Regions from separate parts of the Microbacterium mcarthurae genome, predicted to be linked through region 1. Evidence: predicted binding sites of a transcription regulator. Region 1 holds the regulator's gene; the other holds the start of a gene.
What was found. Region 1 encodes HspR, which represses chaperone genes until heat shock. Its sites were predicted from a motif close to AAGTTGAGTCNNNNNGACTCAACTT; they were not measured.
Positions count from the first base shown of each region.

Region 2: a site for HspR is predicted at 1,364-1,388, ahead of P5G46_RS03930 (ATP-dependent Clp protease ATP-binding subunit). Genes of this name have one in related genera too.

Region 1 covers NZ_JAROCE010000002.1:312,768-318,425, reverse strand. Annotated here, with positions in the region: gene dnaK (molecular chaperone DnaK) at 1-1,021, shown strand, start outside; gene grpE (nucleotide exchange factor GrpE) at 1,034-1,642, shown strand; gene P5G46_RS08090 (DnaJ C-terminal domain-containing protein) at 1,651-2,637, shown strand; gene P5G46_RS08085 (heat shock protein transcriptional repressor HspR) at 2,705-3,151, shown strand; gene P5G46_RS08080 (potassium channel family protein) at 3,227-3,949, shown strand; gene P5G46_RS08075 (hypothetical protein) at 3,980-4,573, opposite strand; gene P5G46_RS08070 (ABC transporter ATP-binding protein) at 4,753-5,658, shown strand, end outside.
Region 2 covers NZ_JAROCE010000001.1:803,660-809,317, forward strand. Annotated here, with positions in the region: gene P5G46_RS03930 (ATP-dependent Clp protease ATP-binding subunit) at 1-1,348, opposite strand, end outside; gene P5G46_RS03935 (hypothetical protein) at 1,449-2,288, opposite strand; gene P5G46_RS03940 (EI24 domain-containing protein) at 2,348-3,112, shown strand; gene P5G46_RS03945 (hypothetical protein) at 3,137-3,286, shown strand; gene P5G46_RS03950 (class I SAM-dependent methyltransferase) at 3,329-4,429, shown strand; gene P5G46_RS03955 (DUF3817 domain-containing protein) at 4,433-4,897, opposite strand; gene P5G46_RS03960 (FUSC family protein) at 5,194-5,658, shown strand, end outside.

The DNA.
Region 1 (5,658 bases):
CCTCACCAAGGACCTGCTCGACCGCACCCGCAAGCCGTTCTCGGATGTCATCCGTGAGGCCGGCGTCAAGGTCGACGACATCGCGCACGTCGTGCTCGTCGGCGGCTCGACCCGTATGCCCGCGGTCGCCGACCTGGTGAAGAAGGAGACCGGTCGCGACGCGAACAAGGGCGTCAACCCGGACGAGGTCGTCGCCGTCGGTGCCGCCCTGCAGGCCGGTGTCCTCAAGGGTGAGCGCAAGGACGTGCTGCTCATCGACGTCACCCCCCTGAGCCTCGGCATCGAGACCAAGGGCGGCATCATGACCAAGCTCATCGAGCGCAACACCGCCATCCCGACCAAGCGCAGCGAGACCTTCACCACCGCCGACGACAACCAGCCGTCGGTCGCGATCCAGGTCTTCCAGGGCGAGCGCGAGTTCACCCGCGACAACAAGCCGCTGGGAACCTTCGAGCTCACCGGTATCGCCCCGGCTCCCCGTGGCATCCCGCAGGTCGAGGTCACCTTCGACATCGACGCCAACGGCATCGTGCACGTGTCCGCCAAGGACAAGGGCACCGGTAAGGAGCAGTCGATGACCATCACCGGCGGCTCGTCGCTGCCCAAGGAGGACATCGAGCGCATGGTTCGCGAGGCCGAGGAGAACGCGGCGGAAGACAAGAAGCGCCGCGAGTCCGCCGAGACCCGCAACCAGGCCGAGACCCTGTCGTACTCGATCGAGAAGCTGATCAAGGACAACGAGGACAAGCTGCCCGAAGAGGTCAAGAACGACGTGCAGGCCGACGTCGACGCCCTCAAGACGGCGCTCGCCGGCGACGACGACGACGCGGTCAAGACCGCGTTCGACAAGCTCAACGCCAGCCAGGGCAAGCTCGGCGAGGCCATCTACGCCTCGTCGCAGGCTCAGGGCGAGCAGGCCGACCCCAACGTCGGTCAGCCCGGCAACGGTGAGACGCCGAACCCCGAGGAAGACGTCATCGACGCCGAAGTGGTCGACGACGACAACGGCGACAAGAAGTAAGCGACAGAACTGATGGCACACAAGGACGACGAACAGCCCCAGGGCTCGGGCGCCGGTCCTGACGAGACGACGGGGCCGGAGGAGAACACCTCCGGCCCCGCGCCGTCGGGCGAGCAGGCTCCGGATGCCGAGGGCCTGACGATCGAGGACATCCTCGGCGCCGAGCAGACCCCCGAAGCCGCGGCAGAGGGCGCCTCCTCCGACAAGGAGGCCTCGCTGCTGATCGACCTCAAGCGGCTTCAGGCCGAGTACGCCAACTACCGTCGGCGGACGGAGGAGCAGCGCGAGCGCGAGATCGAACGCGCCAAGGGCGAAGCCGTGAAGGGCCTCCTGCCCGTCATGGACGACCTCGACCGCGCCGAGAAGCACGGAGACCTCGTCGAAGGCACCCCGTTCGCCGCGATCGGTGAGAAGGTGCGTGCGGTGGCCGAGCGGCTCGGAGTGGTCTCGTACGGCACCGCCGGTGAGCCCTTCGACCCGCAGCAGCACGAGGCGATCTTCCAGGCGCCCACTCCGGGCGTGACCCAGGCCACGGTGCTCGAGGTCGTCGAGGTGGGCTACCGCCTCGGCTCCGTCGAGTTGCGACCGGCCAAGGTCGTCGTCGCCGTGCCGGCCGAGTAGGAGGACGCATGGCGAGTCAGGACTGGTTCGACAAGGACTTCTACAAGGTCCTCGGTGTCGACAAGGGCGTGAGTGCTGCCGATCTGAAGAAGACGTACCGCAAGCTCGCGCGCCAGTACCACCCCGACTCGAACCCGGGCGACGCGAAGGCTGAAGCGAAGTTCAAGGAGATCAGCGAGGCGTACGCCGTGCTGAACGACCCCGAGCAGCGCGAGGAGTACGACCAGATCCGGGCCATGGGCTCGGGGGCGCGCTTCTCGGCGCCGGGATCCGGTGCGGGCGGCGGCTTCGACGACGTCTTCAGCCGGTTCGGGCAGCAGCGCGGTGGGACCACGGCGGGCGGATTCGAGGATTTCTTCTCGATGTTCGACCAGCAGGGGGCGGGCTTCGGGTCGGGTCGCTTCGGCCAGCCGTCGGGCGGATACCGGGGCTTCGGCGGTCCGCAGCGAGGCGCCGACGTCACGGCACGCACCACGCTCGACTTCGTCACCGCGGCGAAGGGCGAGACGATCACGCTGCAGGGCGAAGACAATGTGCCGTTCAAGGTCAAGATCCCCGCGGGTGTCGCGGACGGCCAGAAGATCCGGTTGCGCGGTCGTGGCCGCCCGTCCCCGGATGGGGGCGAGAGCGGCGACATCGTGGTGACGGTGGCCGTTCGGCCGCACCCGGTGTTCTCCCGCGAGGGGCTGAACCTGCGGCTGACGGTCCCCGTGACCTTCACCGAGGCGGCCCTCGGCGCCACGATCGAGGTGCCGACCCTGGGCGGAGACCCCGTGCGGCTGCGGGTCGCCCCGGGCACCCCGTCCGGTCGTGTGCTCCGCGTCAAGGGACGTGGCATCCACTCGTCCAAGGGCACCGGCGATCTTCTCGCCGAAGTCCAGGTGGCCGTGCCCGACCACCTCGATGAAGCGGCCCGCGAGGCCCTCGAGCGCTTCCACGCGCTCGAGCCGAAGGAAAACCCCCGCGCAGACCTGATGGCCAAGGCGCGACAGTAACGCCGCGTCCCTGGCATCCGGGACAATCGGATGCCAGGGGCAGGCGATCGACGCGAAAGGAGAGGCCGTGTCCGAAAGAGAACTCGACGAGGACGCACCGATCTTCGCGATCGCCGTCGCCGCGGAGCTGTCGAACATGCACCCGCAGACGCTGCGGCAGTACGACCGGCTGGGTCTGGTCGTGCCCGCGCGCACACAGGGCGGATCGAGGCGATACTCGAGCCGGCACGTGCAACAGTTGCGCGAGGTCGCGCGACTGTCGAGCGAAGGCATGAGCCTGCCCGCGATCGCGCGTATCCTGGCCCTCGAGGAGCGCGTGCACGACCTCTCGCGCCGCGTCGCGGACCTCGAGCGTCAGTTGATGGCCGAGCGGCAGTCGCGCCCCGGTGCGCGGGTTTTCGCCGCCGGCGCCACCGGTTCGGTCGTGACGCTCCGTCACGGTGCACGCGTGCGTCGCGCAACGGACGTGGTGCTGTGGCGCCCGCACGGCGTCCTCGGCCACGACGAGGGCTGACGGCGCACGGCGACGATCACGGCCGTTCGCTCGTGCGCCTGGGACGGCGGGCAGCGGCGGCCGTAGAGTGCGAGGATGACGCCGTCCTCCGCACATCCCTCGCCGCGCGCGCGGGGGGAGACTGCCGCGACGAAGCGCTGGGAGAAGTGGACCTATTGGCCGCTGACCGGGCTCGCGTTGCTCTGGGTCATCGTGTACACCGCTCAGGTGGTCGGCGACGTGCGCGGCACGTGGCAGGGCGTGACGGGGATCTTCATGCTCGCGGCGCAGCTCGTCTTCGCCGGCGACTATCTGATCCGGCTGATGTGGGCCGCTCCACGCGGCTCGTGGTTCCGCCACCACCTGCTCGACCTCGCCGTGGTCTTCGTTCCCACTCTGCGGCCGGTGCGACTGCTGGGGGCACTGACCCGCCTGGCGAGCTTCACGCGCACGGTCGGCAGCTCCCTCCGGGCCGAGCTGCTCATCTACGGCATCGGTAGCGTGCTGCTGCTCATCTGGCAGGTGTCGCTCGTCGTGCTGCAGGCGGAGCGGCACGCTCCCGGCGCGAACATCCTCACCTTCGGTGACGCGGTGTGGTGGGCCTTCTGCACCGTCACGACCGTCGGGTACGGCGACTACGCCCCGGTCACGGTCGTGGGCCGCGTCGCGGCCGTCGTCCTCATGGCCGGCGGCGTGGTGCTCGTCGGGCTCATCGTCGCGACGATCTCGTCGTGGGCTTCGGAGCGCGTCTCGCACGCCCGGCGACGGGAGCCGGCATCCACCGTCCAGGGTGACGACCCGACGCCCCCGTCGCGGTGACGCGTCCCGCGCGCGGCGGGCGCCCGCACCTTACGCGGGATCGAGGCGCAGTACCGTGGCGGACTCGCCGACGCGCAGGTCGTCGACGACGCGCAGCGTGCGCGCAACGTCGTCGACCGCGCCGATGACCGTGCCGAATCGTTCACGGTCGGCGCAGACCGCGGTGACGGTGACGAAGTGCGCCCCGGTGTCCCAGGTGTAGGTCGCGAATGGCGGAGTGCGTTCGTCGGCGGGAAGCGGCATCGCGAGCTTCTCGCCCACTCCGAGATGCGGGTTGCGGAAAGCCTCGGTGTCGTCGTACTCCATCGGCATCATGGCCCGGGCGGCCCGCAGCTGCGGCGTCGCCTCCTGCAGTTGTGCCATCACGACGAGCAGATCGGGGTCGGTTCGCCACACCCACACGAGTACCCGGCCGGCTGCGCGGCGCATGAGAAGCGGCGCAGCCTGGCTCGCCACCCAGGCGAAAACACCGCTTCCCGGACGCTCGGTCGCGCCGACGGCGCGGTTCGCCTGCGCCAAGAGCATGCGGATGGCCGCCTTGCGGTGGCGTCGGCCGCGCCAGCCGAGGGAACCCGTGACGGGCACCCAGAGGTCGGCGGGGGCGTCGGCCTGGAGACGAGGCATGGTCTCAGACTACGATCACCGGCACGCGGGCACCTGGCAGATTCCGGTGTCGGGGCATGGATGCCGGATCCCCATGCTCGCGTACGCCTGCGGCGGAAGCGCTCCCGCAATGTCGGTGGTTCGTGCCACTCTTGATGCGCGGTGCTCGTGCCGCCCCGATCTGACATCCGGAGAACGTCGTGCTCGGAAAACTCCTCATCCGGTATCTCTCGAAGTACCGCTGGCTTCTTGTGGCCATCCTCGTGTTCCAGGCCGCGTCCGCGGTCGCGACGCTCTATCTGCCGCGCCTCAACGCCGACATCATCAACCTGGGCGTCGCGCGCGGCGACACCGGCTACATCTGGTCCCGCGGCGTGATCATGCTCGTGATCTCGCTCGGGCAGATCACCGCCTCGGTGATCGCCACCTACTTCGCGGCGCGAGCAGCCATGGCCGCCGGCCGCGACATCCGGCGCGACGTCTTCGAGCGGGTGAGCGGCTTCTCCGAGCGTGAGCTCTCGCAGTTCGGTGCCGGCTCGCTCATCACGCGCAACACCAACGACGTGCAGCAGGTGCAGATGCTGGCGATGATGGGCGCGACGATGCTCGTGAGCGCACCCCTCCTCGCCATCGGTGGCATCATCATGGCTCTCCAGCAAGACGTGGGGCTGAGCTGGCTGATCGGCGTCGCCGTCCCCGTTCTGCTCGTCGCTGTCGCCCTCATCATCGCGCGCATGGTTCCGCTGTTCCGCAGCTACCAGACCAAGCTCGACGCCGTGAACCGCATCATGCGCGAGCAGCTGACGGGCGTGCGCGTCGTGCGGGCGTTCGTGCGGGAGCGCATCGAAGAGCAACGGTTCCGCGGCGCGAACACCGACATCCTCGTCGTGGGTCGCAAGGTGGGTTCGCTGTTCGTCCTGCTCTTCCCGCTCGCGATGCTCGTGCTCAACGTCACTGTCGTGGGTGTCATCTGGTTCGGTGGCATCCAGGTCGATGCCGGGGGCGTCGAGATCGGTACCCTCTTCGCCTTCATCCAGTACGTCGCGCAGATCCTCGGCGGCGTGCTGATGGCGAGCTTCATGACCGTGATGATTCCGCGCGCCGCT
Region 2 (5,658 bases), on a different contig from region 1:
GGGCGGACACGTCGACCTTGGCACCCAGACGCAGTCGCAAGCGGGCGCCAGCCTGGTCGATGAGGTCGATCGCCTTGTCGGGCAGGACGCGGTCCGGCAGGTACCGGTCGCCGAGCTCCACCGCGGCGCGCAGGGCGTCGTCGGTGTAGGTCACGGCGTGGTGCTCCTCGTAGGCCGAACGCAGACCCCGCAGGATCTCGACGGCGTCCGTGATCGACGGCTCGCCGACGCGCACGGGCTGCAGGCGCCGCTCGAGGGCGGGGTCCTTCTCGATCGTGCGGTACTCCTTGAGCGTCGTGGCACCGATGAGGTGCAGCTCACCGCGGGCCAGGCGCGGCTTCAGGATGTTCCCGGCATCCATCGCCCCTTCGCCTCCGGCTCCGGCGCCGACGATCGTGTGGACTTCGTCGATGAAGACGACGAGCTTTCCGGACTGTGCGGCGATCTCGTCCATCGTCTGGGTGAGGCGCTCCTCGAAGTCGCCGCGGTAGCGGGCTCCGGAGAGCATCGCGGCCAGGTCGATCGAGACGACGCGCGTCTCGCGCAGCTGCTCGGGCACGCTGCCGTCGACGATCGCGCGGGCCAGGCCCTCGACGACGGCGGTCTTGCCGACGCCCGCCTCGCCGATGAGCACGGGATTGTTCTTCGTGCGGCGGCTGAGGATCTCGATGGTCTGCTCGATCTCGTCGGCGCGGCCGATGACCGGGTCGAGGCGCCCCTCGCGGGCGAGAGCGGTCAGGTCGGTGCCGAAACGATCGAGGTTCGGGGTGGGGGATGCCGCCTCCTCCTGCGCCGCGGTCTGCTCGGCGCCGACGACGGTCTCGCGCACACCCTGCGTCAGGGCCTCGGCGGTGACACCGGCCTGGGCCAGGATCTGCCCCGCGGGGGCGTCCTGCGCGAGGACGAGGGCGAAGAACAGGTGGTCGGGGTCGACGTAGGTGGATCCCGCTGCACGGGCGACCTGGAAAGCGTGGAACAGCGCGCGCTGGACCGATCCCGCCACGACGGCACCGTCGACGTCGGCGGCGGGACCGGCGGCCGGCAGACGGCTCTCGGCGGCGCGGGCGATCGCGGCGGGGTCGGCGCCCAGGCGCGCGACGGCGTCACGCGCGGGCGCCTTACCGACGAGCACGTGCAGGACGTGCAGCGCGTCGAGCTCGCGCTGGCCGCGGCCCAGGGCGTAACGGCCGGCCTCCTGCAGGGCTTCCTGCGTGCGGGCGCTCAGGAACCTGCTGAGGTCGATCGAACGCTCGGCGCGTGCCCGCTCTCCCGCGAGGTAGCGCGCGAGGAACTCGTCGAACGACTGGGCGCCGTTGTCCCCGGCGCCGGGGGTGACATCTTCAGGCAATTCCGTCTCCTGTGATACGTGAGTGGAGTCGACTCAAGTTTGCGACTTGAGTGGCTGCGTATCAAGTTCAACGGTGAGGCTCCGAGGATATTCCCGGCGATCAGGTCCCAGCGCGAAGACGCGGATCCGGCTCGTCCCACAGCTCCACGGTCTGCAGCACCCAGAACACCGCGAACAGCACGAGCGCCACCGCCTCACCGAGGAACACCCACGGCACCGGGACGGTCGTATCCGCTCCCAGCGCAGCGGCGACCAGCGTCGCCCCGAGCCCGGCCAGGGCGAACAGGATGCCGACGGCCACCGCGGCGTAGGCGGGGCGGAATCGCTGCGGCGCGCGCTGCGGTCGCCACGCGGCGAGCGCCGCGACGGCCCCGATGAGCAGGAAGAACGCCACCGCCGCCGCGTTGTGCGCGAGAGCGAGGAAGGCATCGGGAGCGACGAGAGCCCACAGGAGGAAGCCCGTCGCGACCACCCCGACGGAGCCGGCGGTCAGAAGGACTCCGCGCGACAGAGTGCCCTGCACCCGCGCGAGCACGAGCGCCGCGAGCACACCGACGTACACGACGGATGCCACCGCGATCCCGTTGTTCACCACCGTCGGGACCACCGCGGACGGCACGCACCGCCCGGCCGGACCGCAGACCTCGCTCTCGACGGTGGTGGGCACCACCGCCACCGCGAGCGCCAGCACCGCAGCGACATCGAGCAGCCCTTGCTCGATGCTGCGGCCGGACAGGGCGAGGAACGCGGCTGCGACCACGAACAGCGCCGAGACGAATATCGGCCCTGCCGGCGTGTAGTACGCCGCGCTCAGTGACGCCGGCACTCCCCCGGTGACCGACTGCACGGCCACCGCGACGATGAGGAGCAGGGTCGCGGCGAGGATCGTCACCCGCACGTACCGGTAGGTGCGCTGCGTCGACGTGGTGCGGATGCGCATGCGCACATCTTGTCAGCGACCCCCGACGCGGCTGGGCGGCGCTCTGCGAGAATTCCCGAATGCACGAGTTTGTCCAGGGCGCCCGCATGCTGCTCCGCGGCCTCGGGCAGTGGCGTCGCTCCCCGGGCGCGATGGCCCTCGGCCTCATCCCCGGCTTGGTTGTGGGTCTGGTCTTCACGGCGGCACTCGTCGGGTGGGCGGTGTTGCTGACGAACGTGGTCGACGACTGGACTCCCTTCGCCGACGATTGGACGCCCCTCTGGGCCACCGTCGTACGCACGGCGATCGGCGTGGCCTCGTTCGGCGCGGTGGCCTTCCTGGCGATCGTGTCGTTCACCGCGGTCACCCTCACCGTCGGGGAACCGTTCTACGACCGCATCTGGCGGGCGACCGAGCGCACCGCGACCGGTCGGGTCCCCGACGCCGATTACGGCTTCTGGCGCGCGGCAGGAGACGCCGTCCGCCTCATCGCCCGCGGAGCAATGGCGGCGGTCGCGGCGTGGCTCGTGGGGCTGATCCCCTTCGTCGGCGGCATCCTGGGCTTCCTCGTGGGGCTCGTCCTCACGGGATGGCTGCTGGCCGACGAGCTCACCTCGCGCTCCCTCTCCGCCCGCGGGCTGGATCGTCGCGCGAGGCGCGCGGTCCTGCGCGGCAATCGCGCCCGAGCGCTGGGGTTCGGGGTCGCGACGCAGCTGTGCTTCCTCGTGCCGCTCGGGGCCGTGGCCGTGATGCCCGCCGCCGTGGCCGGGAGCACCCTGTGGACGCACGCCGCCCTGCGCGAGACGGCTCGGGCCGAGGACCGGCCCACCGATGCGGCACGATAACCTGAAGCGACCGAAGGGATCCCCATGTTCATCGTCTCGCTCATCCTGTTCGTCGGCGGCATGCTGCTGACCGGCCTGTCGTTCTCGCTCGCCGCGCCCGCGCTGTTCTTCGCCCTCGGCATCCTGCTGGTCGCGGCTTCGCTCGCGCTGCCCTTCCACTTCGGTACACGCTGATCCCCCTCACCGACGGCCCCGACCCCTGGGGAGCGTGATGGCGTGAACATCGCCCTCGACGATCTGAGCCGGTGGCCCGACATCGAGGGCCCGGACCTCGTCGCGGTGGATGCCGCGGACCGGTTGCTCCTAGACGAATCCGCCGGCGCCCGCGCCGCGCTCGCGGACGGCTCCCTCGTGGTCATCGACGACGCCTATGGCGCACTCACCCTCGGCTCGGCCGCGGCCGGCATGCGCGGCATCCGCGTCCACCAGGACGCCCTGTCCGGCGAACGCGCGCTCACCGCGAATGCCCTGCGGGCCGGCCTCGACACCACGTTCACGTCGCACGAACGGGATGCCGACCTCGTGCGCGACGCGCGCGTGATCCTGCTGCGTCTCCCCCGCGCCCTGCGCGCCCTCGACGACATCGCCGGACTCATCGCCGCGTACGCCCACCCCGACGTCGTGGTCTACGCCGGTGGACGGATCAAGCACATGACCCCCGCGATGAACGACGTCCTCCGCGGACGCTTCGCGCGCGTCGACGTCACCCACGCCCGCCAGAAGTCGCGTGTGCTCATCGCCCGCGGTCCCCACGACGGCGCCGACCCGCGACCCGAGGCGGCGACCGTCGACGGCCTGGAGGTACGCGCGTTCGGCGGAGTGTTCGCGGGTGCGTCGATCGACATCGGCACGCGGCTGCTCCTCGCCCACCTCCCCGAGCCCGCGGACGGCGCGATCGACTTCGCGTGCGGCACCGGGGTCGTGGCGGCGGCGTGGGCGACGCGGCATCCGTCCGTCCGTGTGGTCGCGACGGATCGGTCCGCGGTCGCGGTGGCGTCCGCCCGCGCGACGGCCGAGGCCAACGGGGTGGCCGATCGGGTCGAGGTCTTCCGCGACGATCTGCTGAGCTCGCGCCCGGATGCCAGCGCCTCCCTGATCGCTCTGAACCCGCCGTTCCACACGGCCGGCGCGATCACCGAGGGCATCGCGCCGCGCATGTTCGCCGACGCCGCGCGGGTGCTGCGGCCCGGGGGCGAGCTATGGACGGTGTGGAACTCGGCGCTGCAGTACCGACCCGCGCTCGAGCGCCAGGTGGGCCCGACGCGTCAGGTCGCGCGCGACCGAAAGTTCACCGTCACCGCGTCGACCCGGCGCTGAGCCTCAGTCCTTGCCGCCCGGCGGCCCGACGACGAGCAGCACCACGAAGATGAGCGCGACGGCGAGCACGATCAGGATGCCGAGCACCCACGGCCGACGCAGGAAGAACCGCAGCAGCCGATCGAGGGGCCGCGCGTCGCGCGGGTCGTCGCCCGCTTCGAGTCGCCACGCGCCGCGCAGCCGGCCGGTGCGATGCAGCCACAGCTCCGTCGGGACGGTCGCGTACGGGATGATCGCGCTGACAATGGCGACCGCGGCCGGCCCGAAGCCCCAGCGCTGATTTAACGCCACGAGCACCGCGGTCGCCCCGTAGGCGAGGAAGACGAAGCCGTGGATGCCGCCGCCGATCGTCACGGCGATGGACAGGTCGGCCGTGGCCCGGAGGATGAGACCCGCGATGAGGAGGGTCCACGAGATCGCCTCGGCGATCGCGAGCGTACGGAACAGGGTCAGGGGCGTGCGGAACACGTCTCTCCTCCTCGGTGCAGGGCTTCCCACCCTACGGAAGCGGCCTCGTCGTTGCGCGCTGCGTCCTTCGACATCGAGGGAGCCCTTCACTCACTCGACCGGATCGTCCTCGCGGTCGAGCGTCGGGTCGGAGAGCTCTCCCTCCGCTGCGGTGGACGTGTCCGGCTCGGGGCCGGGGTCGATGGGCGGCTTCTCGCGGTCGGCATCCATGACTCCACTCCATCACACGGGCCACCGGTGACGCCTCCGTCCCCCGGCACGGCGGCGCGCGTCGACCCCCGGCGTAGGCTGGACCGGTGGCGGATTCCCGGGGGCGCGTGTGGACCGGGATCATCCGCATCGGCCCCCATCGCGGAGACCACCGCGTCGCGGCTCGAGCCGCCCTCAGCGTGGGTGTGCCCCTCCTCGTGCTGCTGCTCATCGACCGGTTGGACCTCAGCGTCTACGCGTCGTTCGGCGCGTTCGCCGCGCTCTACGGACGCCTCGACCCGCCGCGCACGCGTGTACGGATGCAGGCCACGGCGGGTGGGATCCTGGTGCTGTCGATGCTTCTGGGCACCGCGCTCTCCGCGGCGGCGACCCCTCCCGTCGCCACCGTCGTCGTCGTGGCGGCCCTCGCCGCGGCGGTGACGCTGTTCGCTTACCGGACGCAGTGGCATCCGCCCGGCGCGCTGTTCACGGTGTTCGCCGCGGGGGCCTGCGCGAGCTTCCCAGCGACCCCCGCGACCTTCGGTCTGGTGCTGTTCGTCGGTGTCAGCAGC